Regions from separate parts of the Paenibacillus lutimineralis genome, predicted to be linked through region 2. Evidence: a T-box and tRNA genes for the amino acid it is inferred to sense, from the RefSeq annotation. Region 2 holds a T-box; the other holds one or more tRNA genes.
The links. A T-box is a leader RNA that pairs with one kind of tRNA and senses whether it is charged. The one in region 2 lies ahead of tyrS (tyrosine--tRNA ligase), so its partner is inferred to be a tRNA-Tyr.
Positions count from the first base shown of each region.

Region 1 (10,736 bases), 2.5 Mb from region 2:
TCCCGTGAAGCGGCAGCTTCACGCTAAAGGTCCCGACTCCCGGCTTACGAAGGTATTGGGTGTCATTGCCGGAGCGTTACTCGCTTCTATCGGCCTGGAGCTGTTCCTGATGCCACACGGAATCATCGTAGGCGGGATGACCGGACTATCGGCATTACTCGCCTTTTATACAGAGATGAGGCTTGGCCTGTTCTTATTTCTGCTTAATCTGCCGCTGCTCATGCTGCAGCGCTGGAAGCGAATCGGCGGCTTCACATCTCTATCCATTCTGGGACTGCTTGTGCTATCGCTCGGATCATTTATGCTCCATCCCTTCCCGGCGCTTACCAGTAATCCGGTTCCGGCTGCACTCGCCGGCGGATTATCATTAGGCTTTGGGGTCGGTCTCGCCGTTCGCTTCGGCGGGGCCCTGGATGCATCAGAGAAGCTATTCGATTGGCTACACTGCAAATTGCCACTATCCACAGAGGCAATGATCTGGCTATTCAACTGTCTTATATTCGTCAGTGCCATTTGGCTGATTGGCTTTGAACAGGCAACTCATTCAGTCATCGCTTATATCTTCGTATTTGAATCGGTCAAACTGTCGCTTCGTGGTATAAGACTGCATGTCTCTGTAATGATCAGCAGCCGTAAAAGTGAAGAAATTCGGCAAGAGATCGCTCTTTATTTGAACCGTGACTCCAGCTATGAGGAAACGTCCTCAAGTCAGGATGCGCTACTCTATTGCAAATGCCATCGCTGGGAGCTCAACCGTCTCAAATCCATTGTTAAAAATTGTGATCCACATAGTGAAATAACGATCAAAAGCTAATTAAGAAGCCGCTCTTTCCAATGATAACGGAAAGAGCGGCTTCTCCTTATTTATTCGTATGAAATAGCTTGCCCTGCTATCAGGCTTTCCTGGATATGAATGACTCGCTGATTGTTCGAGCCACGCCACTTCAGCTTCAAATTACGCTCTTCTAGCATAAATTTACCGTCAATCAGAACATCACAGTCTAACAGCAGCTTCAGCTTATTGGCATCAGCAATAATCTCCTCGAAGGTATATCCGGACCAGATCCAAATATCCTTCCCAGGGCATTCACGGCGGACCCTTGAGATTAACGGGGACAGAACTTCCACATTCTGAAAGGGTTCGCCTCCTAAAATAGATAGCCCTGCTATCTTCACATCCGGCATATTCAAATCAGCAATGATCCGATCCTCTAGTTCCTTCGTATAAGGCGTCCCATAGCTGAAATTCCACGTAGCCGCATTGAAGCAGCCCTTGCAGTGATGCGTGCAGCCTGAAGTAAAGAGCGAATGCCGCAGCCCTTTTCCATTGATTACATCAAACTTCTTATAATCAGCAATATACATGGGCATCACATATGCTTAACACGGGACAGAACTTCCTTTTGTTTACCGGCGTTGAACGGACGCTGGCTTGGCTCGGATAAATAACCGCAGCAGCGCCGGATGACTGATGAAGTTTTTGGGTTGCTATTGCCACAGTTTGGACATTGGAATCCGCTGTTCGTTGCCCCGAACTCCCCTTCATATCCGCATTCCAGACATTTATCGGTCGGTGTATTCGTCCCGAAATAAGGTACTCTTTCATAGGCGTAATCCCATACGGCCTCCAATGCTTCAGGGTTGTGCACCAAGGAGTCGAACTCGCAGTAGGTGATAAAGCCACCGTTCGCATACTGAGGATACACTCGCTCGAATTCAATCTTCTCAAACGGAGTCACTTTCTTATTCACATCAAGATGGAAGGAATTTGTGTAATACCCTTTATCTGTTACGCCAGGATTTACACCGAATTTCTTCTCATCCAGCTTGCAGAAGCGGTAGCATAAGGATTCCGCAGGGGTTGAATACAAGCTGAAGCCGTACCCCGTCTCTTCCTTCCACTCTGCTGTCTTACGACTTAAATATTCGACGATTTGCAAGCCTTTGGCGCGGAGCACTTCATCTTCAAATATAGATTTACCGTATAAGGCCATCATCGTCTCATGAATACCGATATAACCAAGCGAAATGCTTGCCCGACCATTCTCCAGCAGGTGGTCAATCGTATCTTCCGCCTGAAGTCGGCTGCCCGCCGCTCCCTCCATGTATAGAATAGGAGCAACCTTGGCCTTAACTCCTTTTAGCCGCTCAATACGATATAGCAGCCCTTCTTTACAAGCCTCCAGCAGTTCGTCCAGAAGACGATAGAATTTCTCCTCCGAACCTTGGGCACGAATGGCAATACGAGGTAGGTTAGCGGTCACAACCCCCATATTGAAGCGTCCGTCATGCAGCAGCTCACCATTCTCCTCGTATTCACCCAGGAAAGAACGACAGCCCATTGGGAATTTGAAAGAACCCGTAATCTCCTTCACCTTCGGAACAGATATAATATCCGGATACATGCGCAGCGTACTGCATTTCAAGGCCAACTGCTTAATATCGTAGTTAGGGTCGCTTGGTTTCAGATTAACGCCATCCTCTATAGCAAAGATCAACTTAGGGAAAATAGCCGTCTTCCCGTCCCTACCAAGACCGCGGATTCTATTCTGTAGAATAGAAATTTGGATCTGCCGCTCTGCCCAGGACAGGCCACGTCCAAAACCAAACGTGCTGAACGGTGTTTGCCCATTGGCACTTACGAGCGTATTGATCTCATATTCAAGAGATTGGAAGGCGTCAAAGGTCTCTTTCTCCGTCAGCCTCTTCGCATAGTCCAAGCATCGAGCATATTTCTCGTGCAGTTCTTCATTCTCCCAAGAAATATCGAGCTCGCTGATCTCAGACTCATCTAGCAAATACAGCCATTCCAAGCCCCTGCGATAATGCTTCTTAAATGATTCCAGAACATAGGGTGCAAGAATCTTATCGATTTCATTAATCGTATTTCCACCATAGATGTGGCTGGCCACCTGGGCAATAATCTGCGCAGTAATCGCAGTCGCCGTGGTAATCGATTTCGGCGTCTCTATCTGAGCATTGCCGAGCTTGAAGCCATTCTCGAGCATCCCCTTCAGATCAATCAGCATGCAATTATAGATTGGAAAATACGGACTGTAGTCCTGATCATGAAAATGCAGATCACCACTATTATGAGCCTCAACCACCCGTTTAGGAATCATATAAGTCTGAGCGAAGTCCTTAGCCATTATTCCGGCCAACAAATCGCGCTGCGTCGGTATCGTCGCCCCGTCTTTATTGGAATTTTCCTTCAGTACTTCTTCATTCGTCAGCTCCAGCAGTCCAAGCACCTTCCGATCCAGGCTGCTGCGCTCGCGCCGTTTCAAGGTTCTGACCTCACGATAGCCGATATAGGCTTCGGCGACGTCTTTTCTTCTACTATTCATAAGTGCAGATTGAACTTCATCCTGGATATGCTCAATGTCTACTTTATCGAGTTTGGAGATCTTGTGCGTCACCTTGTCCGTTAATTTATGAGCAAGCTCCAAATCTACCTTCTTCTCCGTACTGTTCATGGCTGCGCAAATCGCATCAATAATTTTCTGCTGATTGAACGCAACCTCTGAACCATCTCGCTTAATTACTAGCATTTAGTTCATCCTTCATACAATTTTTTTGTGAATACCCTCCTGCTAAGGGGCCAAACCAACTGTTATCGAAATATGCCCAGAGAGTATAACATAATGAAAAAATTTGTACGGTGATGCTGGACACTTGACAAGTAGCCTTGAAGGAAGTAGCGAATTACGATTTCCTTATCTCGATCTCTTGATCATATTGATAGATTAGGGATGGACTGTCGGGATCATGATGATTCAACGTCTTACTCACCGCTTGTTCGCTTTGCACAGCATAGCAGTAAATACAGTTAAATTGGCAGGTGTTATATACCCCAACGTCCACCGATTCGACACATTGACAGGCTCCCCGCTGATTTTTGTCCTTCTTGGCCTGAATATCTCTACCAAGCAGCCCAGAGATCAATTCCCCATCTACACAACTTCCATGTTGAATGCCGCAATGAGCAAGCTCCACAGCCTCAGCACAGGTCTCGACCTGCATTCCATTAGTATGACCAATACGGCTTACCTGCTGCGCCATTTCTTCTAGCTGTTCCTTATATTCTGGATTCGTTATATCTGTGAACGAAACATCATTTAAGCTTGGCTGCTTCTTAATTTTATTCTCCGTCTTTCCATAGAAATCCATAAAGCTGATTACTAGCCGATGCGTATATGAGTTCAGACGCTCTGCCAAAGCTTCAATCCGCTGCAAATGATATTCCACTGGCGTCAAGCTGCTGATAATGATTGGATCGTAACGCCATATTACCCGGTTCGAACCGATTTGTTCGCTTAGCCTCTTGAATACCTCCACCCTGTTGTCCAACGTCGGTAGATTCGGCTCGAATTCAAACGGATAGTCATTTAACGTAAATTGAAAATAATAACTATATCCCTTGTCATCCAATGTAGACAGATGCTTCAAGAAGGGCCGCGGATTTTTCGTCCAAAACACGATCATATCCACATCCTCTGGCTTTAGGCTAAAGCCGCTGACCTGTTTTGTATTGAACGGATTCACCCTATAGAAGTAGCCTTCCTCTATCCTCTTCATGAACCATTCTCCAAAAAAAGCGGGTATATCCGTCCTTCTACTAGCACTGATTATCAATCCGTCCACCTACCTTCCTTTTAGTTCTATTTATTTTATTTTACGAGTTTCCGCATTCCGAAAACAACTATAACTAAAGTTTCCATGTCTATTTTACATAAATTTACATTTAATTCAATTAAAAAGTCGCAAATGATGCTACACTAAATTCAACTTAAATAAATGGAGGCGTTGTGCATGCGACAATTCAAAAATGATATGACGAAAGGAACATTCTATCTAATGAATATAATAGTGAGGTTATATAATGAAAACGATAAATATAGGGGTACTTGCCCATGTTGACGCTGGAAAAACGACTTTAACGGAACGAATTCTGCTCGAAACAGGTATTATCAATGCCGTTGGCTCTGTAGATAAAGGCAATACAGTAACAGATTCCTTGGAATTGGAACGGAAAAGAGGAATCACGATCAAAGCCTCTGCGGTATCCTTCTGGATCGGCGACGTGAAGGTCAATCTGATTGATACGCCGGGTCATGCCGATTTTATATCAGAGGTAGAGCATTCCCTCAGCATCCTGGACGGGGTAATTCTCGTCATCTCCGCTGTCGAGGGAGTTCAGTCGCAAACCAAAGTGCTGATGAACACATTAATGGAGCTTAATATCCCGACGATTCTGTTCGTTAATAAAGTGGATCGCATCGGTGCCAATTACGGCAAGGTCATAGAAGAAATCACTCTGTCGCTTACGGAGCCGATTATTGAGCTAACGGAAATCAGTAATGAAGGCAGCAATAACGTTGCGGTGAGAGATCGTCACCTAGACATAGATGAATGGGTGGAACGCTTATCTGCACATAATGAGCGTCTGTTGTCTGACTATATCGAGAATGTAACAATCCAGGATAGTGAGCTATTTACAGAATTGTGCGTGCAGACCCGATCAGCCAAGATCTTCCCCGTCGCTGCGGGATCGGCCGCTCTTGGGATCGGCGTAGACCGAATAATAGAATATTTGCGAAAATTCTTCCCGATAAACCTCCATCAAGACGAAGCTCCTCTTTCCGCAATAGTCTTCAAAATAGGAAAGAGCGATACTGGTGAGAGATTTGCATACATCAGGGTCTATGAAGGTTGCCTGACTATTCGTAGTGAAATTGCCGTTGTTCGGGCAGATGTAGACGAGAAATTAAGCTTTAAAATCAAGAAGCTCGAGACGCTGGAGCACGGTGGAAGAACTCCGACCTCCTGCGTATACGGTGGGGATATAGCTGTGCTGTTCAGCACAGATTTACGGATCGGCGATATTCTCGGACAGAGCTCCGACCGGATGAAGGTGATCGCTTTCCAGGAACCGCCGATCCGAATTCAGATTGCCGCTCGGCAAATCGAGGATACCCATCGCCTTCATGAGGCATTAGCGGAACTGACTGCGGAAGATCCTTTCATTCAATATGCACAGAACCCTGCGAATCATGAAATGAGCATCAAAATTTTCGGGGACATTCAGAAAGAAGTCATTGAAGAAACTTTAAAAAATCAATTTGGCCTTGAAGCGGATTTCTCCAATCCCGAAGTTATCTGTATTGAAAGGCCCGTATCCAGCGGGTCGGCGGTCGAATTTATGGGCGAAGCAGGCAACCCATTCTATGCAACAGTAGGCCTCCGAATTGAGCCTGGCGCAGTCAGCTCGGGACTACAATATCGTCTGGAAGTGGAGCTTGGCTCACTGCCCTTGCCTTTTCAACGGGCGATTAAAGAAACCGTTGAAGATACGCTTCGTGAAGGACTGCATGGATGGGAAGTAAGAGATTTGATCGTCACACTGACACATACGGGATATTCCAGTCCGGTGACGACCGCTGGCGATTTTCGCAATCTCGTGCCTTTAGTCCTGATGAAGGCGCTTGATGAAGCAAGTACTCTGGTTTACGAGCCTTACCACAGCTATTTTCTACGTATTCCGGAATCCAGCTTGAATAAGGCCTTATATTATTTAACTATGCTGCAGGCCACATTCTCCGATCCAACCCCGGAGCCGAACGGATATAGCCTCCAGGGAGCCCTACCGGTGCGTAATACTGATTCGTTGAAGCAGGTGCTGTATTCTTTTACAGGAGGAGAAGGCTTTCTCTCCACTAAGCCGGGAGAGTATTATCCCATTACCGGTGCACCCCCGGAAAAATGCAGAAGCCGCCCTAATCCACTGAATAGAAAGGCATATTTGCTTCATATTCATCGTATTATCCAGTGACCCCTTCTCTACCTCCTCGTAAATCATTTATTGCTTCCAATTTGAAGTAATAATAAGATATACTGAAAAGGGAACACTCGTTCCGAATGTCAGTCTTTTCACTGGAGGTTCTGAATTGGACATAATTGAATTTCAACAATGGGTGAAGCAGCATTATAAGGACAGAGGCTGGTCCGACCTGGACATCTTCGTACGCATCGGCTTCCTTGCAGAGGAGACAGGTGAGGTGGCAAGAGCCATTCGGGCATTAGAGATCGGCAGAGACCGGCCGGATGAGATCGAGGGCACATTTGAAGAGAACAGACAGGAACTAATTGAAGAACTAGGAGATGTGCTCGGAAATTTAATGATTATTGCAAACAGATACGACATCTCTCTGGAAGAAATATTTCTATCCCATCAAGCCAAATTAAAAGGCAGATATTCAAGTGAAGGAGAGAAAGCCGAACTATGAAAAGTATAGCAGTATATTGCGGTTCCAGTATTGGGGCATCCCCGGTGTATCAAGAGGGCGCACGGGCGTTAGGTTATGAACTAGCCGAACGCGGCATTACACTGATTTACGGCGGCGCAAGCGTCGGACTCATGGGCGAGGTCGCCAGCTCTGTCCTTGAGAGAGGCGGACATGCGATAGGAGTTCTACCAAGCTTCTTGCAGGACCGTGAGATCGCCCATACAACTCTATCAGAGCTGATTATCGTGGATTCCATGCATGAGAGGAAGGCGAAGATGGCTGAACTGGCTGACGGCTTTATTGCCCTGCCAGGTGGTCCCGGAACGATGGAGGAATACTTCGAGATCCTGACCTGGGGACAATTAGCATTACACCATAAACCATGCGGGCTTCTAAATATCAACCACTATTACGACTCTCTCATCGCTCTATTCGATCATATGACTCAAGAGAGATTCATGCACGACAACTATCGTTCCATGGTCATTACAGACACTACCCCAAGTGGTATTCTGGATCAATTCGTAAACTACACCCCGCCAGCGGTTAAGACCTATCGGACGGATCAACGGGCTAGAAGCTAGATTTAATATCGGCTTCAGCTGTAATTTACTCATAATTCCTAGTGCAAGTAGCTCCCGGAGGCATCCAAGTGACGGTATGCTTTCGGGAGTATTTCTGTAGTCCTCTTGATAAGAATAACAAAAACAGGTTTATAAAACTGCCCTTAAGCAATTTTATAAACCCGTCTGTGTGATGCCGGTGAAGGGACTCGAACCCCCACGGTTTCCCTCACGATTTTGAGTCGCGCGCGTCTGCCAATTCCGCCACACCGGCACAATCATATGTTTATTTATATGGCGCGCCCTAAGAGATTCGAACTCCTGACCTTTTGATTCGTAGTCAAACGCTCTATCCAGCTGAGCTAAGGGCGCATGAGTTCAAACAATGCGGAAGACCAGACTTGAACTGGTACGATAGTCACCTACCGCAGGATTTTAAGTCCTGTGCGTCTGCCGATTCCGCCACTCCCGCAAAATTTAAATGAAGGCGCCACCCAGATTTGAACTGGGGATAAAGCTTTTGCAGAGCTGTGCCTTACCACTTGGCTATGGCGCCATAAAATATATGGAGCGGACGACGGGAATCGAACCCGCGACCCTCGCCTTGGCAAGGCGATGCTCTACCGCTGAGCCACGTCCGCATATAAATACTGGGGATATAGGATTCGAACCTATGAGTGACGGAGTCAAAGTCCGTTGCCTTACCGCTTGGCTAATCCCCAATAATATTCATTTTAAAATTAAATGGGGCGATCGATGGGACTTGAACCCACGAGTGCCGGAGCCACAATCCGGTGCGTTAACCCCTTCGCCACGACCGCCATAATAAATATTCTCTTCTTCTAAAGAAATGGCAGGGGCAGCAGGAATTGAACCCACACCAAAGGTTTTGGAGACCTTTGTTCTACCTTTAAACTATGCCCCTATAAAACTGGTGGAGGCTGATGGATTCGAACCACCGAACTCGTACGAGAACAGATTTACAGTCTGCTGCGTTTGGCCACTTCGCTAAGCCTCCATGTGGTGCCGGCGAGAGGACTTGAACCCCCAACCTACTGATTACAAGTCAGTTGCTCTACCAATTGAGCTACACCGGCGTTTGTCATTATTCATGTTATGGTGGCTCGGGACGGAATCGAACCGCCGACACGAGGATTTTCAGTCCTCTGCTCTACCGACTGAGCTACCGAGCCATATAATAATGACAGTAATAAAAATTATATCATATTTTTTTTGATAAATCAATACTCATATTCCGTTATTAGGAATAATGGCGGAGCCGACGGGATTCGAACCCGCGGTCTCCTGCGTGACAGGCAGGCATGTTAGGCCTCTACACCACGGCTCCACACTATGAGATTGAAATCAATTGCGGGGGCAGGATTTGAACCTACGACCTTCGGGTTATGAGCCCGACGAGCTACCGGACTGCTCCACCCCGCGTCAATTGTATGGTGGAGGCTAACGGGATCGAACCGCTGACCCTCTGCTTGTAAGGCAGATGCTCTCCCAGCTGAGCTAAGCCTCCATACATGGTGACCCGTAGGGGATTCGAACCCCTGTTACCTCCGTGAAAGGGAGGTGTCTTAACCCCTTGACCAACGGGCCATGTAATAAAGTATATAAGATAATTATGGCGGAGAGAGAGGGATTCGAACCCTCGAGACGCTTGTGACGCCTACACGATTTCCAATCGTGCTCCTTCGGCCAACTCGGACACCTCTCCATAATGGCTCCCCGAACAGGACTCGAACCTGTGACAACTCGATTAACAGTCGAGTGCTCTACCAACTGAGCTATCAGGGAACATTAACTATCAGGCTTGATCACCTGAAAACTGGATACGAAACTCATTTGCATTTTAGATTTTTGGATAAGCCCTCGACCGATTAGTACCTGTCAGCTCCGTACATTGCTGCACTTCCACCTCAGGCCTATCAACCTCGTCGTCTTCAAGGGGTCTTACTAATTGGGAAATCTCATCTTGAGGGGGGCTTCACGCTTAGATGCTTTCAGCGCTTATCCCTTCCGCACTTAGCTACCCAGCTATGCTCCTGGCGGAACAACTGGTGCACCAGCGGTGCGTCCATCCCGGTCCTCTCGTACTAAGGACAGCTCCTCTCAAATTTCCTACGCCCACGACAGATAGGGACCGAACTGTCTCACGACGTTCTGAACCCAGCTCGCGTACCGCTTTAATGGGCGAACAGCCCAACCCTTGGGACCTACTTCAGCCCCAGGATGCGATGAGCCGACATCGAGGTGCCAAACCTCCCCGTCGATGTGGACTCTTGGGGGAGATAAGCCTGTTATCCCCAGGGTAGCTTTTATCCGTTGAGCGATGGCCCTTCCATGCGGTACCACCGGATCACTAAGCCCGACTTTCGTCCCTGCTCGACTTGTCAGTCTCGCAGTCAAGCTCCCTTTTGCCTTTGCACTCTTCGAATGATTTCCAACCATTCTGAGGGAACCTTGGGGCGCCTCCGTTACTCTTTAGGAGGCGACCGCCCCAGTCAAACTGCCCGCCTGACACTGTCCCCGCACCGGATCACGGTACTAGGTTAGAACTCCGACACGATCAGGGTGGTATCCCAACGGCGCCTCCACCGAAGCTGGCGCTCCGGCTTCCTAGGCTCCCACCTATCCTGTACAAATCGTATCAAAGTCCAATATCAAGCTGCAGTAAAGCTCCATGGGGTCTTTCCGTCTTGTCGCGGGTAACCTGCATCTTCACAGGTATTAAAATTTCACCGGATCTCTCGTTGAGACAGCGCCCAAGTCGTTACGCCATTCGTGCGGGTCAGAATTTACCTGACAAGGAATTTCGCTACCTTAGGACCGTTATAGTTACGGCCGCCGTTTACTGGGGCTTCGGTTCATAGCTTCG
Region 1 is NZ_CP034346.1:5,439,927-5,450,662, forward strand. Features, by position in the region: gene EI981_RS24095 (YitT family protein) at 1-814, shown strand, start outside; gene nrdG (anaerobic ribonucleoside-triphosphate reductase activating protein) at 865-1,371, opposite strand; gene nrdD (anaerobic ribonucleoside-triphosphate reductase) at 1,371-3,551, opposite strand; gene EI981_RS24110 (DUF1848 domain-containing protein) at 3,706-4,578, opposite strand; gene EI981_RS24115 (elongation factor G) at 4,883-6,832, shown strand; gene EI981_RS24120 (MazG nucleotide pyrophosphohydrolase domain-containing protein) at 6,948-7,286, shown strand; gene EI981_RS24125 (LOG family protein) at 7,283-7,870, shown strand; tRNA gene EI981_RS24130 (tRNA-Leu) at 8,044-8,123, opposite strand; tRNA gene EI981_RS24135 (tRNA-Arg) at 8,145-8,221, opposite strand; tRNA gene EI981_RS24140 (tRNA-Leu) at 8,236-8,321, opposite strand; tRNA gene EI981_RS24145 (tRNA-Cys) at 8,335-8,405, opposite strand; tRNA gene EI981_RS24150 (tRNA-Gly) at 8,416-8,490, opposite strand; tRNA gene EI981_RS24155 (tRNA-Gln) at 8,500-8,571, opposite strand; tRNA gene EI981_RS24160 (tRNA-His) at 8,595-8,670, opposite strand; tRNA gene EI981_RS24165 (tRNA-Trp) at 8,701-8,774, opposite strand; tRNA gene EI981_RS24170 (tRNA-Tyr) at 8,782-8,867, opposite strand; tRNA gene EI981_RS24175 (tRNA-Thr) at 8,871-8,946, opposite strand; tRNA gene EI981_RS24180 (tRNA-Phe) at 8,967-9,042, opposite strand; tRNA gene EI981_RS24185 (tRNA-Asp) at 9,121-9,197, opposite strand; tRNA gene EI981_RS24190 (tRNA-Met) at 9,219-9,292, opposite strand; tRNA gene EI981_RS24195 (tRNA-Val) at 9,302-9,377, opposite strand; tRNA gene EI981_RS24200 (tRNA-Glu) at 9,383-9,457, opposite strand; tRNA gene EI981_RS24205 (tRNA-Ser) at 9,484-9,575, opposite strand; tRNA gene EI981_RS24210 (tRNA-Asn) at 9,580-9,655, opposite strand; rRNA gene EI981_RS24215 (23S ribosomal RNA) at 9,719-10,736, opposite strand, start outside.
Region 1: it encodes a tRNA-Tyr, which carries the amino acid that the T-box ahead of tyrS (tyrosine--tRNA ligase) is inferred to sense. The anticodon was not compared.

Region 2 (10,736 bases):
AGATGGTTATCAGTTCTTTTTACTCCATTAAAGATAGTATAGAGAAGCAGTGTGAAGCGGTTGAGTATTTGTATGGGCTCGGTGAAGTTGGACTGATTCTATATTATGTAGGAATCATTATTCCGGAAGTAGCCGAAGAGGTGCTGCAATTCGCAGAGTCCAAAAATTTCATCATCATTTGCATGCCTGAAAATGATTTTTCACTTCGTTATAATGAAGTGATCTATGAAGTGATGGAAGCGATTGTTCTGAACAATCAGACGTTCAACGATAATTTTGTGAATGAAGCATTAGAGAAAGTATCTTTGCTGCCAGAACACTCACGAAGCGTTGAAATTACACTTAAATTTCTGTCTGATCGGCTGAAAGCGAACATCATCCTGACGAACACGCATATGGAGATTATGAATCAAGTGATGTGGCCTCGTAATTCATCGTTAGATGTGGCTCATCTTATAGATGTCTATGCTCCCTATTTATTAAATGGGGTGAAGGGACAAGCAGAATCTAATTGCGATTGCTATGTGGAATACAAGAGTGTTCATCAAAAAAACGGAGAAGTACTGTATCTATTTCTAATTAAAGAGAATTCAAAACTACCCGCGAAGACCATCGATAAAATCAGCGAGGTCGTACAGGTGGCCATCAATCTGTGGGGGGATAAGCATAACGAGGTCAGCGAATATGCCCTGGTAAAAGCGATTATTAATGATGAGAGCGATAAAATGCGCAGACTGGCTCATCTTCTCCATATAGATGTCGCTTCCATTCAGATGATGTGGCTCGTATTTATTCAGGATTTGTCAAAAGAAAAGCAGATTCGCGAAGAGTTGGAAGAGTATTTGTTCAAATATTACAAAACAGCGGTCATTCAAACCGTCGATCATTGTATCATTGCCCTTATGGGAAATTGCTCTTACAAGTACAATGAGTATGAGATTGCAGCCGAATATATCGACACAACGAATTCTGCCTCGCTTATATCCGAAATGGTCTATGCTCCCAGAATGAGAAATACGCAAGATGTACGGCGTATGTATCGGCTGGTGAACAGTGTGGGACGGAAGGTCCATCTGATTTATGAGCATCGTAAATTGTATACGGCTGCTGAGATGCGTTCGATGAAACAAGCGATCGATATGAGTTCACAAGGAGAGGAAGTCCTTGAGGAATGGTTGGCTGTTATTGATCCGATTCTGGGTGATCCGGATTCGCTTAAGACGCTCATGACCTTTTTGTTAGATGCCAAAGGGAATTATGATGCCTGTGGAAAAATGCTATTCGTGCATAAAAACACAGTGAAATATCGCATTAAAAAGATCAGCGAATTAATTGGTTATGATGTAACGGTGAATTCCGAATTTTATGATGTTTGCATTGCTTGTATGATTTATCGACTGATACACAGCTAGTCTAATCCGTAACTTTTGTCCAAATGACAAAAATTACGGATTTTTTTTGGGTTTTAGAAAAAGACGTAATCCCATGTATCCTTCTATAATAAGAAAAATTCACTTAACGAGGGGGAGAAATGATATGAGAAAGGACGGAGAGCATCAGTCTTGGTTCACCCTGGGGATGGTTTGGGCCGGAGCGGTGATTAGTATACCAGGCCTCCTGGTTGGGAATACGCTGATCGCAGGTATGAGCTTATCTAAGACATTATTGATCGCCTTTTTGGGTTATTCCATTATTGTTGTCCTGATGATTCTTCAGGGCATTCAGAGCACGGATCTCGGCAAATCAACGGTTCAAGTCGCAGCTCAGGTATTTGGCAAAAAGGGCTCGCGCACCATTTTATCCATTATTCTCGCCATTGCTTGCCTCGGGTGGTTCGGGATTCAGGCTAATGTATGCGGGGCAGCGCTGGCTAATCTGCTGGCGGAGTATGGAATGACAATCCCAGTTCCCCTGGCTTCATTGATTAGTGGTCTGGTTATGGTCGTTTCAGCAATGTACGGTATTAAAGTGCTGCGAGTACTTAGCTATATAGCAGTGCCACTACTCATTGTGATATGTATCTATGGCTTAATCCAAGCGTTCACGATGGATTCCATTCATCATATTTGGAGCTACCAGCCGGAGAAGCAAATGAACTTCATGGATGGACTAGCTGTAACTATAGGCTCATTTGCCTTAGGGGCCGTTATTGCAGGCGATTATTCGCAGTTTTCGAGAAAACGTTCCGATGTATTGAAAGCCGCACTAATCGGGATTGTACCTTCTGGCGTATTGATGATTAGTGTGGGTGCAATTCTATCTTTTGCTTATCAGACTAGTGATATTGCAGCTGTCTTTATAAATATTACAACACCTTTTATTGGGGGTATAGTGTTAATCCTGGCTACATGGAAAACAAATATGGTAAATGCGATCTCAGGTGGATTTGCCCTCACCAATGTACTGCATATTTCCAAGGATAAAGAGAAATGGGCAGTAGGGGTTGCGGGACTCATTGGGACTGTGCTTGCAGTGATCGGAATTTTGAATTATTTTACGCCGGTCATGTCGGTCTTGTCAGCAATGGTTCCGCCAGTAGCAGGGGTTATGGTCGCTTCTTATTGGATTATGAATAAAGGTGATAAGAACCGTTGGAAGGAAACAGAGGGGGTTAATCGTCTGGGAGTGATTTCCTGGCTGATCGGTTCCATTATTGCTTGCATGCCTGTCGTTCTGTCCTTCTTCCCAAGCTTACCCCAAGTATCGAATCAGCCATTAATCGGCATCATTATTTCTTTTGTCATGTATGTGGTTTGCTATCGTATCATGGCCAGAAAGTCAGTCCTATTGGAGGGGAATTAAATGAGATATTTAGATAAACAATCGATTGAGTATATTGCCATAGGCGCTGCATTTTTAGGAACAGGTGGAGGAGGGGATCCTTACATCGGTAAACTCATGGCTCTTTCAGCCATTGAAAAATACGGACCTGTAAGACTTTACTCTGTGGATGAAATTGAAGATGAGGATTTCTTCATCCCTTCTGCCATGATGGGTGCTCCTTCCGTATTGGTGGAGAAGTTTCCGAAAGGAGACGAATTTGTTAAGGTGTTTCAGAAGCTGGCCAAGTATTTGGGCAGAGAGAAAATTACAGGCACATTTCCGATGGAAGCGGGCGGAGTCAATTCTATGATTCCGATTGTTGTTGCAGCACAGTTGAATTTACCGCTTATTGATTGCGATGGCATGGGAAGAGCATTTCCTGAGTTGCAAATGGTGACGTTCAACCTTGACGGCATTTCGGCTGCACCGATCGCAATTACAGATGAGAAAGGGAACATCGGTATCTTCGAAACGATCGACAATAAATGGACGGAACGTTTGGCGCGTACAGCAACGGTGGAGATGGGGGCTAGTGCTCTAGTAAGCCTGTATCCGACGACGGGAGCTCAAATCAAGAAAAGTGGTGTCCATAACATCGTGACCCTATCGGAGCAGATCGGAGAGATCATTTCTTCCAAAAATAGAGATGCAAAAGACAAGCTTGAGCAGCTTTTAAGTCTGACATCTGGATATGAGTTGTTCCAGGGAAAAATAACAGATGTCATCCGGGAAACGAAGGGCGGCTTTAATTTTGGGAAAATGAACCTGGAAGGCATTGAGATGAACAAAGAAGAGCAGATGAAAGTTTATTTTCAGAATGAGAACCTGCTTGCCGAGAAGAACGGTCAGGTTATAGCGATGACGCCGGATTTAATATGTTTGGTTGACTATGAAACCTTGCTTCCCGTGACAACGGAGAGTTTGAAATATGGAAAACGCGTACGCGTCATCGGGTTGCCAGCGCATCCCAAGTGGAGAACCGAAATGGGAATCAAGACGGTAGGACCGAGATACTTTGGGTATGATTACGATTATGCTCCGATTGAAGAATTGATAAGTAAGGCGGTGGCTAGCCATGTATAGAATTGGAATAGATGTAGGCGGCACGAATACAGATGCTATTATTTTGGATGAGCATAACCAGTTAGTCCATAGCGTGAAATCCCCAACGACACTAGATATAAAGACAGGGATTGTGACGTCGCTGCGAAAAGTATTGAAGGAAGCGAATGTTGATAAGACGAAAATCTCGCATGCCATGCTTGGGACAACGCAGTGCACCAATGCTATTGTTGAACGGAAGAAATTGGCCAAAGTTGGTGTAATCCGTCTAGGATTCCCCGCTACCGCTTCTGTTCCTCCATATACGGCTTGGCCTCAAGACATGATAAAAAAACTAACCGGAAACTATGCTCTAGTCCAAGGTGGCTACGAATATGATGGTCAATTGCTTAGTGAGATCGATGAGCAGGAGATTAACGAGCTGCTAGCGAAGTGGCGTGATAAAGTAGAAGCTATTGCGATCATTGGTGTATTCTCCTCCATCAAAAATGATCAGGAACTCAAGGTGCGAGACTTAATCTGGGAAGCCTACGGGGAAGACTACACGGTTTCCTGTTCGTCTATGATCGGATCTGTTGGCTTGATTGAAAGAGAGAATGCAACGATTCTGAACGCGGCTTTATGCCATGTCATCGAAACCACTACCACGGGTTTTGCTAATGCATTAGAAGCAGAAGGGATTAAAGATGTTGAAGTGTACCTATGTCAGAATGACGGTACGCTCATGTCGATTGAATATGCCAAGCAATTCCCGATTCTTACGATTGCTTGCGGACCAACGAATAGTATTCGGGGAGCTTCCTATTTAGCGAACATTAAAGATACGATGGTCATCGACGTAGGCGGTACGACATCAGATATCGGTGTTTTGCAGGATGGATTTCCAAGAGAGTCCTCTGTAGCGGTGGAAATAGGCGATATTCGCACAAATTTTAGAATGCCAGATATCATCTCAGTAGGGCTCGGCGGTGGAAGCATTGTGCGTGCAGAGGGTGGTAAGATAACGGTTGGTCCAGATAGTGTAGGCTATAAGATCGGAGAAGAAGCACTTGTATTTGGTGGAAGCACCTTGACCGCGACGGACATCGCGGTTCGTCTCGGACTAGCTGACATGGGAGACAAGAGTTTAGTCAGTCATATCGATGAAGGGTTTGCGAAACAAGTCCAATCCGTAATTTCTTCGATCATAGCAAAAGCGATCGATAAGATGAAAACTTCTTCCGAAGATGTACAGATCGTACTCGTAGGTGGAGGCAGCGTGATTATTCCAGATGAGATTTCTGGAGTAGCTGATATCGTTAAAGTCGAAAACGGCGGAGTTGCGAATGCCATCGGTGCATCGATCTCACAAATTAGTGGACAGTACGAACAGATCTACATTTATTCTCGTGAACCGCGAGAGCAGTCGCTTAAGGATGCTGAGGAAAAAGCAGTGAAACAAGCGGTAATTGCGGGAGCCGATCCTACTACGATAAAATTGGTTGAAGTTGAAGAGATACCGCTCGCCTATCACCCGGAAAATGCAACTCGATTAAGAGTCAAAGTGGTAGGTAAAATGAGTTAGAAGCATACTTTGGCGGCTTAGGATTATTACAGAAGCTTCTCATGAATTGTACAAATTTATGAGAGGCTTCTTTTTTATTCTTAACTCTAAGGTTCATTTTTCTTCTATCAATGAGGTTAGGCTAATTAAGTTATAATAAGTTATTATAAAGTTTCTGGAAAGGATTAGATTAATGATGAGACTCAATCAACTTGGCTTCTCTGACCTTTTAGTTAGCGAGATCGGTCTTGGCTCCATGTCTCTGGGAACAGAAGAACGCAAAGCCATTGGAATTATCCATGAAGCACTCGATCAAGGTGTTAATTTTCTGGATACGGCGGATTTGTACGATTCTGGACGCAATGAAGAGCTGGTAGGCAAGGCAATTAAGGGAAGGCGTGATCGCGTAGTTATTGCTAGCAAAGCCGGGAATCGACGGATTGAAGGAAGGGAAGGATGGGTCTGGGACCCTAGCAAGGCTTATATCAAATCAGCTATTAAGGATAGTCTGCATCGATTGCAAACCGATTATCTGGATCTGTATCAGCTACATGGGGGAACAATCGAGGATCCTATCGATGAGACGATCGAGGCATTTGAGGAGCTGAAGCAGGAAGGCTTAATACGTTACTATGGGATTTCCTCTATTCGACCCAATGTGATTCGGGAGTATGCAACTCGATCATCAATGGTCAGCGTGCTGAATCAATTTAGTATTCTTGATCGACGTCCCGAGGAAGAGGTGTTGCCGCTTCTGCATGAGAAGGGGATCGGCGTTATTGCCAGAGGGCCACTGGCTAGCGGGGCACTTGCTACTGAACGTGAGATAACTAAAGGCTATTTGAACTATTCGCCAGAAGAAATTATTAAGCTTCGTACACGGCTAAGTGCTGTAGCCCGAGAAAGTAATAGAACGATGACAGAGCTTGCGATTCGTTATTCGCTCAGCCATCCTGCAGTCGCGACAGTGATTCCGGGTGCAAGCTCGCGGGAGCAATTGCTGGCGAATATTGCTGCAGCTCGTACTCCGCATCTGACACAAGAAGAGATAGAAGCGATTAAGCAGATTAGCGAAGCGAATCGCTATGAGCAGCATCGATAATGATAGTGGGCTGTCCGGAAAACCTATAGCTAGAGTGATCGCATGTAACATGCGGTCAAAAATGACGGTTAGAGTACGATAAAAACAATGTCGCTCTTCTAAGGGACACTTTTGACCATTAGAAGCAAAAAATGCGGTTTTTCGCGACTTTCCCACTTGTAATGGACATAATTGTCCGTTACAAGGGCAGAATCCCAAAGAATCAACGCTAACGGTCAAAAATGTCCGAGTGATCAGGTCACAATAATCCTAAGTCCGAACTATTTATCTAGCCTGTTCAAGAAAAAAGCAGGCATCTCGCTAAGTGACTACATCCAACGAGAGAGAATTCATGAAGCGATGAAGCTGCTAACGCTTACCCAATATTCGATATCGGATATTTGTGACCCCCAAGCAGTACAGAAATGCGGAACAACGATCTGATAGATTTGACAACCTTCGCTGAATTCAATATAATCTTTCATAATTCTATATTTGATATACGTTGAAAGAGCGAAGTAGCGGCAGTCACTGTTCTCAGAAAGCCAGGGGTTGATGGAACCTGGCAGCATACTGTTCAACCGGCGAATTACACTCTGGAGTATCTTGGGTAATGCCAAGCGGGATAGCTAACGATACATAGCTGTGAGTGGTATGATGAGGTTAATGCTCTCATACAAATTGGGTGGTAACACGGTTATTGAATCGTCCCTGGATCTGCTGATGCAGACTGGGGGCGATTTTTTAGTTGGTGATGAAGTCACGTATATCTAGCTTAATAGAATAAGAGATGATATGGGAGGCGGAAGTGAAAATGAATATTATTGATGAACTACAATGGCGCGATGCGATTAATCAACAGACGGATGCGGAAGGGCTTCGCAAGCTGACGGAAGAGAAGGCAATCTCCTTGTACTGCGGGGTTGACCCAACTGGAGACAGCATGCATATCGGACACTTGATTCCTTTTATGATGCTGAAGAGATTTCAATTAGCAGGCCATAAGCCGGTAATTCTGATCGGTGGAGCGACAGGAACGATCGGTGATCCAAGCGGACGCCAGACGGAGCGAACCCTGCAGACGATGGAGCAGGTGCAGGCGAATGTGGAATCATTAACCGCGCAAATGAAGAAGCTGTTCCTGACGGACGGGGACAACCAACTGCGCATGGTGAACAACTACGATTGGACGCATGAATTGAACGTTATTGATTTCCTGCGTGACTTCGGGAAGAACTTCAGCATCAATACGATGCTTGCCAAGGATATCGTTGCTAGCCGTCTGGAGAGCGGCATCTCCTTCACCGAGTTCTCCTATCAAATTCTGCAGTCCATGGACTTCCTGCACCTCTACCAGAATGAAGACGTGCAGCTTCAAATCGGTGGCTCCGATCAATGGGGGAATATCACTAGTGGTTTGGACCTGATCCGTAAAAAAGAAGGCTCTGAGGCAAAAGCGTTCGGCTTGACGATTCCACTGATGCTGAAGGCTGATGGCACGAAGTTTGGCAAGACGGCCGGCGGCGCGATCTGGCTCGATCCGAAGAAGACGACGCCGTATGAATTCTACCAGTTCTGGGCGAATACCGATGACCGTGATGTGGTGAAATACCTGAAGTACTTCACTTTCCTGGACAAAGAGACGATTGAGAATCTGGCCGAAAAAGTAAAAACCGAGCCGCATAAGCGCGAGGCGCAAATTACGCTTGCGGAAGAGATGACAAGATTCGTGCATGGCGAGGAAATGCTGGCCCAAGCTCAGCGGATCACGTCAGCGCTCTTCAGCGGAGATATCAAATCGCTGACGGCTGATGAGATCGAACAAGGCTTCAAGGAAATGCCAACCTTCGAAGCATCTAAGGAATCCAAGAATATCGTCGACTGGCTTGTCGATGTTGGCATCGAACCGTCCAAGCGTCAAGCGCGTGAGGATATTACGAGCGGTGCTATCACTTTGAACGGAGACCGCGTCAGCGAGCTTGAGTTCGAAGTTAGCGCAGATCATGCTATTGAAGGCCGCTTCATCATTATCCGTAAAGGGAAGAAGAAGTATCATCTTGTGAAACTGGCGTAGGACTTATTAACAGATATTTTAATAGAGGCATAGCCCTGTTTCTTGCAATTGGAGAAAGGGGCTATGCTTTTTTACTTCAAATTTTGTTCATTCCAACCGACATAAAGAAGAAAGAAATATGATTCATCAAGAAGAGGGGTTAGAGAAATGGACAAGAAGATCGCATCCCGGCTGCAATGGGCGAAGCCAATCAGAAGTAAAGGAGGGATATTAACGATCGCTGCAGCTGCAGCTGTATTTATGACAACGATTCTATCTGCTAACGCTGCTTATGCCAAGCATGATGTAAATGAGCATGTACAGCAGCATACGCGTACGGAGATCGTGCAGAAGATGAAGGAGTACGTATCGGTGCGGACCGATGAAGAGTACCTATGGAAAGAGGCTTATGAAGAGAAGCCCGTCATAAGTTCCCCTTATTCTCCGGGGAAGTTGCAGGAAGCATACATATTGGAAGGCGTTAAGGCAGTGAACTGGGTTCGTTATTTGGCTGGTCTTCCAGATGATATCGAAGCGGATCTTACGCTCGGCGATCAGCAGCAGGCAGCAGCATTGCTCAATGCTATACATGGGGAATTGAATCATTATCCAGCACAGCCTCAGGGCATGAGTGCAAGTCTATACAGCCTCGGAGCCAATGGAGCCAAGAGCAGCAATATCGCTTATGGGGCGGATAATTTCATGGAAGCCGTGGTGGATCTATATATGGCCGATTCGAGCACGGGCAATATCGATAGGGTTGGGCATCGACGTTGGATACTCAATCCGAGTATGAAGAAGACGATGTTCGGCGCTGCGTTAGGGCAGTCGGGAACACATGAAGTTGCTTATTCCAATATGTATTCCTTCGATAAGTCTCGGCCTGCAGGAGAAGTCACTTATGAATATATTGCTTGGCCAGCAGCAGGACAGTTCCCGCTTGAAGTATGGCATGACAAGGACCCATGGTCGATCTCGCTGAATCCGGATATTTATGATAATACAAAGACAAGTAGTGTCACGGTTAAAATGACCCGTCAGTCCGATGGCAAGGTATGGAACTTCAGTGCGGATGATCGGGATAAAGCGGGCAAGTATTTTACCGTGAATAAAGGCGGTTACGGGATCCCTTACTGCATTATTTTCCGTCCGGATTTAGCAATGGAATACAAGGCAGAGGATCAGTTCCATGTCGAAGTGACAGGACTCTATGGCAAGGCAAGCGGTAAACAGCTCTCGCTTTCGTACGATACTCAGTTCTTCAAGGCTAAACAGGAGACAGAACAACCGATAGAACAACCAACGAGTCCAACAGTGAATACGGTTCAGATCAGCCCTTGGGCTAAGGAGGATTATCTAAAGCTTAGCGAACATTCGCTGCTGGATGGTCTTGAAGGCAACAATCATGCAAGCCAAATCAACCGTAAGGAGTTTACGTATATCGCCTTTAATTTGTATAAATATAAGACAAGTTATGAAATGCAGGGGATAGTAAGCCCGTTCAGCGATATCGATCAAGCCAGGATCTCTCACGCTGCAAAGCTTGGGCTGATTCAGGGAACTGCTGAAGGACAATTCTCTCCCGAAAAGAAGCTTACCCGTCAGGAAGCGGTCGTCGTGCTGATGAATCTCTATAAGAAGCTTGGCGGTGATGCTGTCACTGTGAAGGGTACAAGCTCAGTCTTTGCAGATGATGCCGGGATTACCTCCTGGGCCAAGCAAGATGCCTATGCCGCGTATCAGCTGGGACTGATTCAAGGAATGGGGAAGAATCAATTTCGCCCGAAAGATAATTTGACCAAGGAACAGGCCTATGTCATGCTGGCTAAATTGCTGGACAAATAAGGCAAGGCCAAAGCACAGAAAAACCACCGGATAATTTTGATGGAGGATGAAGCCGAAGAACTGGCGGTAACAGACGGTGTAATTGAATTATCTTTTAAACCATTATTTAAACCATACTTCATCAAGAAATATAACGACAGGCTCTAACACTTTGCTAGAATATTTAATGACAACAATATCTCGTTCTTATGAGATGTTCGTATATATCAAATTTTTAGAAGCTTCTGCCCTAGGCAGGAGTTTTTCTTTTAAAGCGATTGTTATGTAGTTAAATACTTCCATTTCATAGTATGATAAGTCTATAGCTCATAGGGTCTATCAAGGTGTGT
Region 2 is NZ_CP034346.1:1,489,450-1,500,185, forward strand. Features, by position in the region: gene EI981_RS06310 (PucR family transcriptional regulator) at 1-1,412, shown strand, start outside; gene EI981_RS06315 (cytosine permease) at 1,537-2,802, shown strand; gene EI981_RS06320 (S-methyl thiohydantoin desulfurase family protein) at 2,803-3,906, shown strand; gene EI981_RS06325 (hydantoinase/oxoprolinase N-terminal domain-containing protein) at 3,899-5,449, shown strand; gene EI981_RS06330 (aldo/keto reductase) at 5,625-6,530, shown strand; partial or broken gene EI981_RS06335 (helix-turn-helix domain-containing protein) at 6,780-6,914, shown strand; T-box leader at 7,006-7,225, shown strand; gene tyrS (tyrosine--tRNA ligase) at 7,324-8,583, shown strand; gene EI981_RS06345 (S-layer homology domain-containing protein) at 8,731-10,407, shown strand.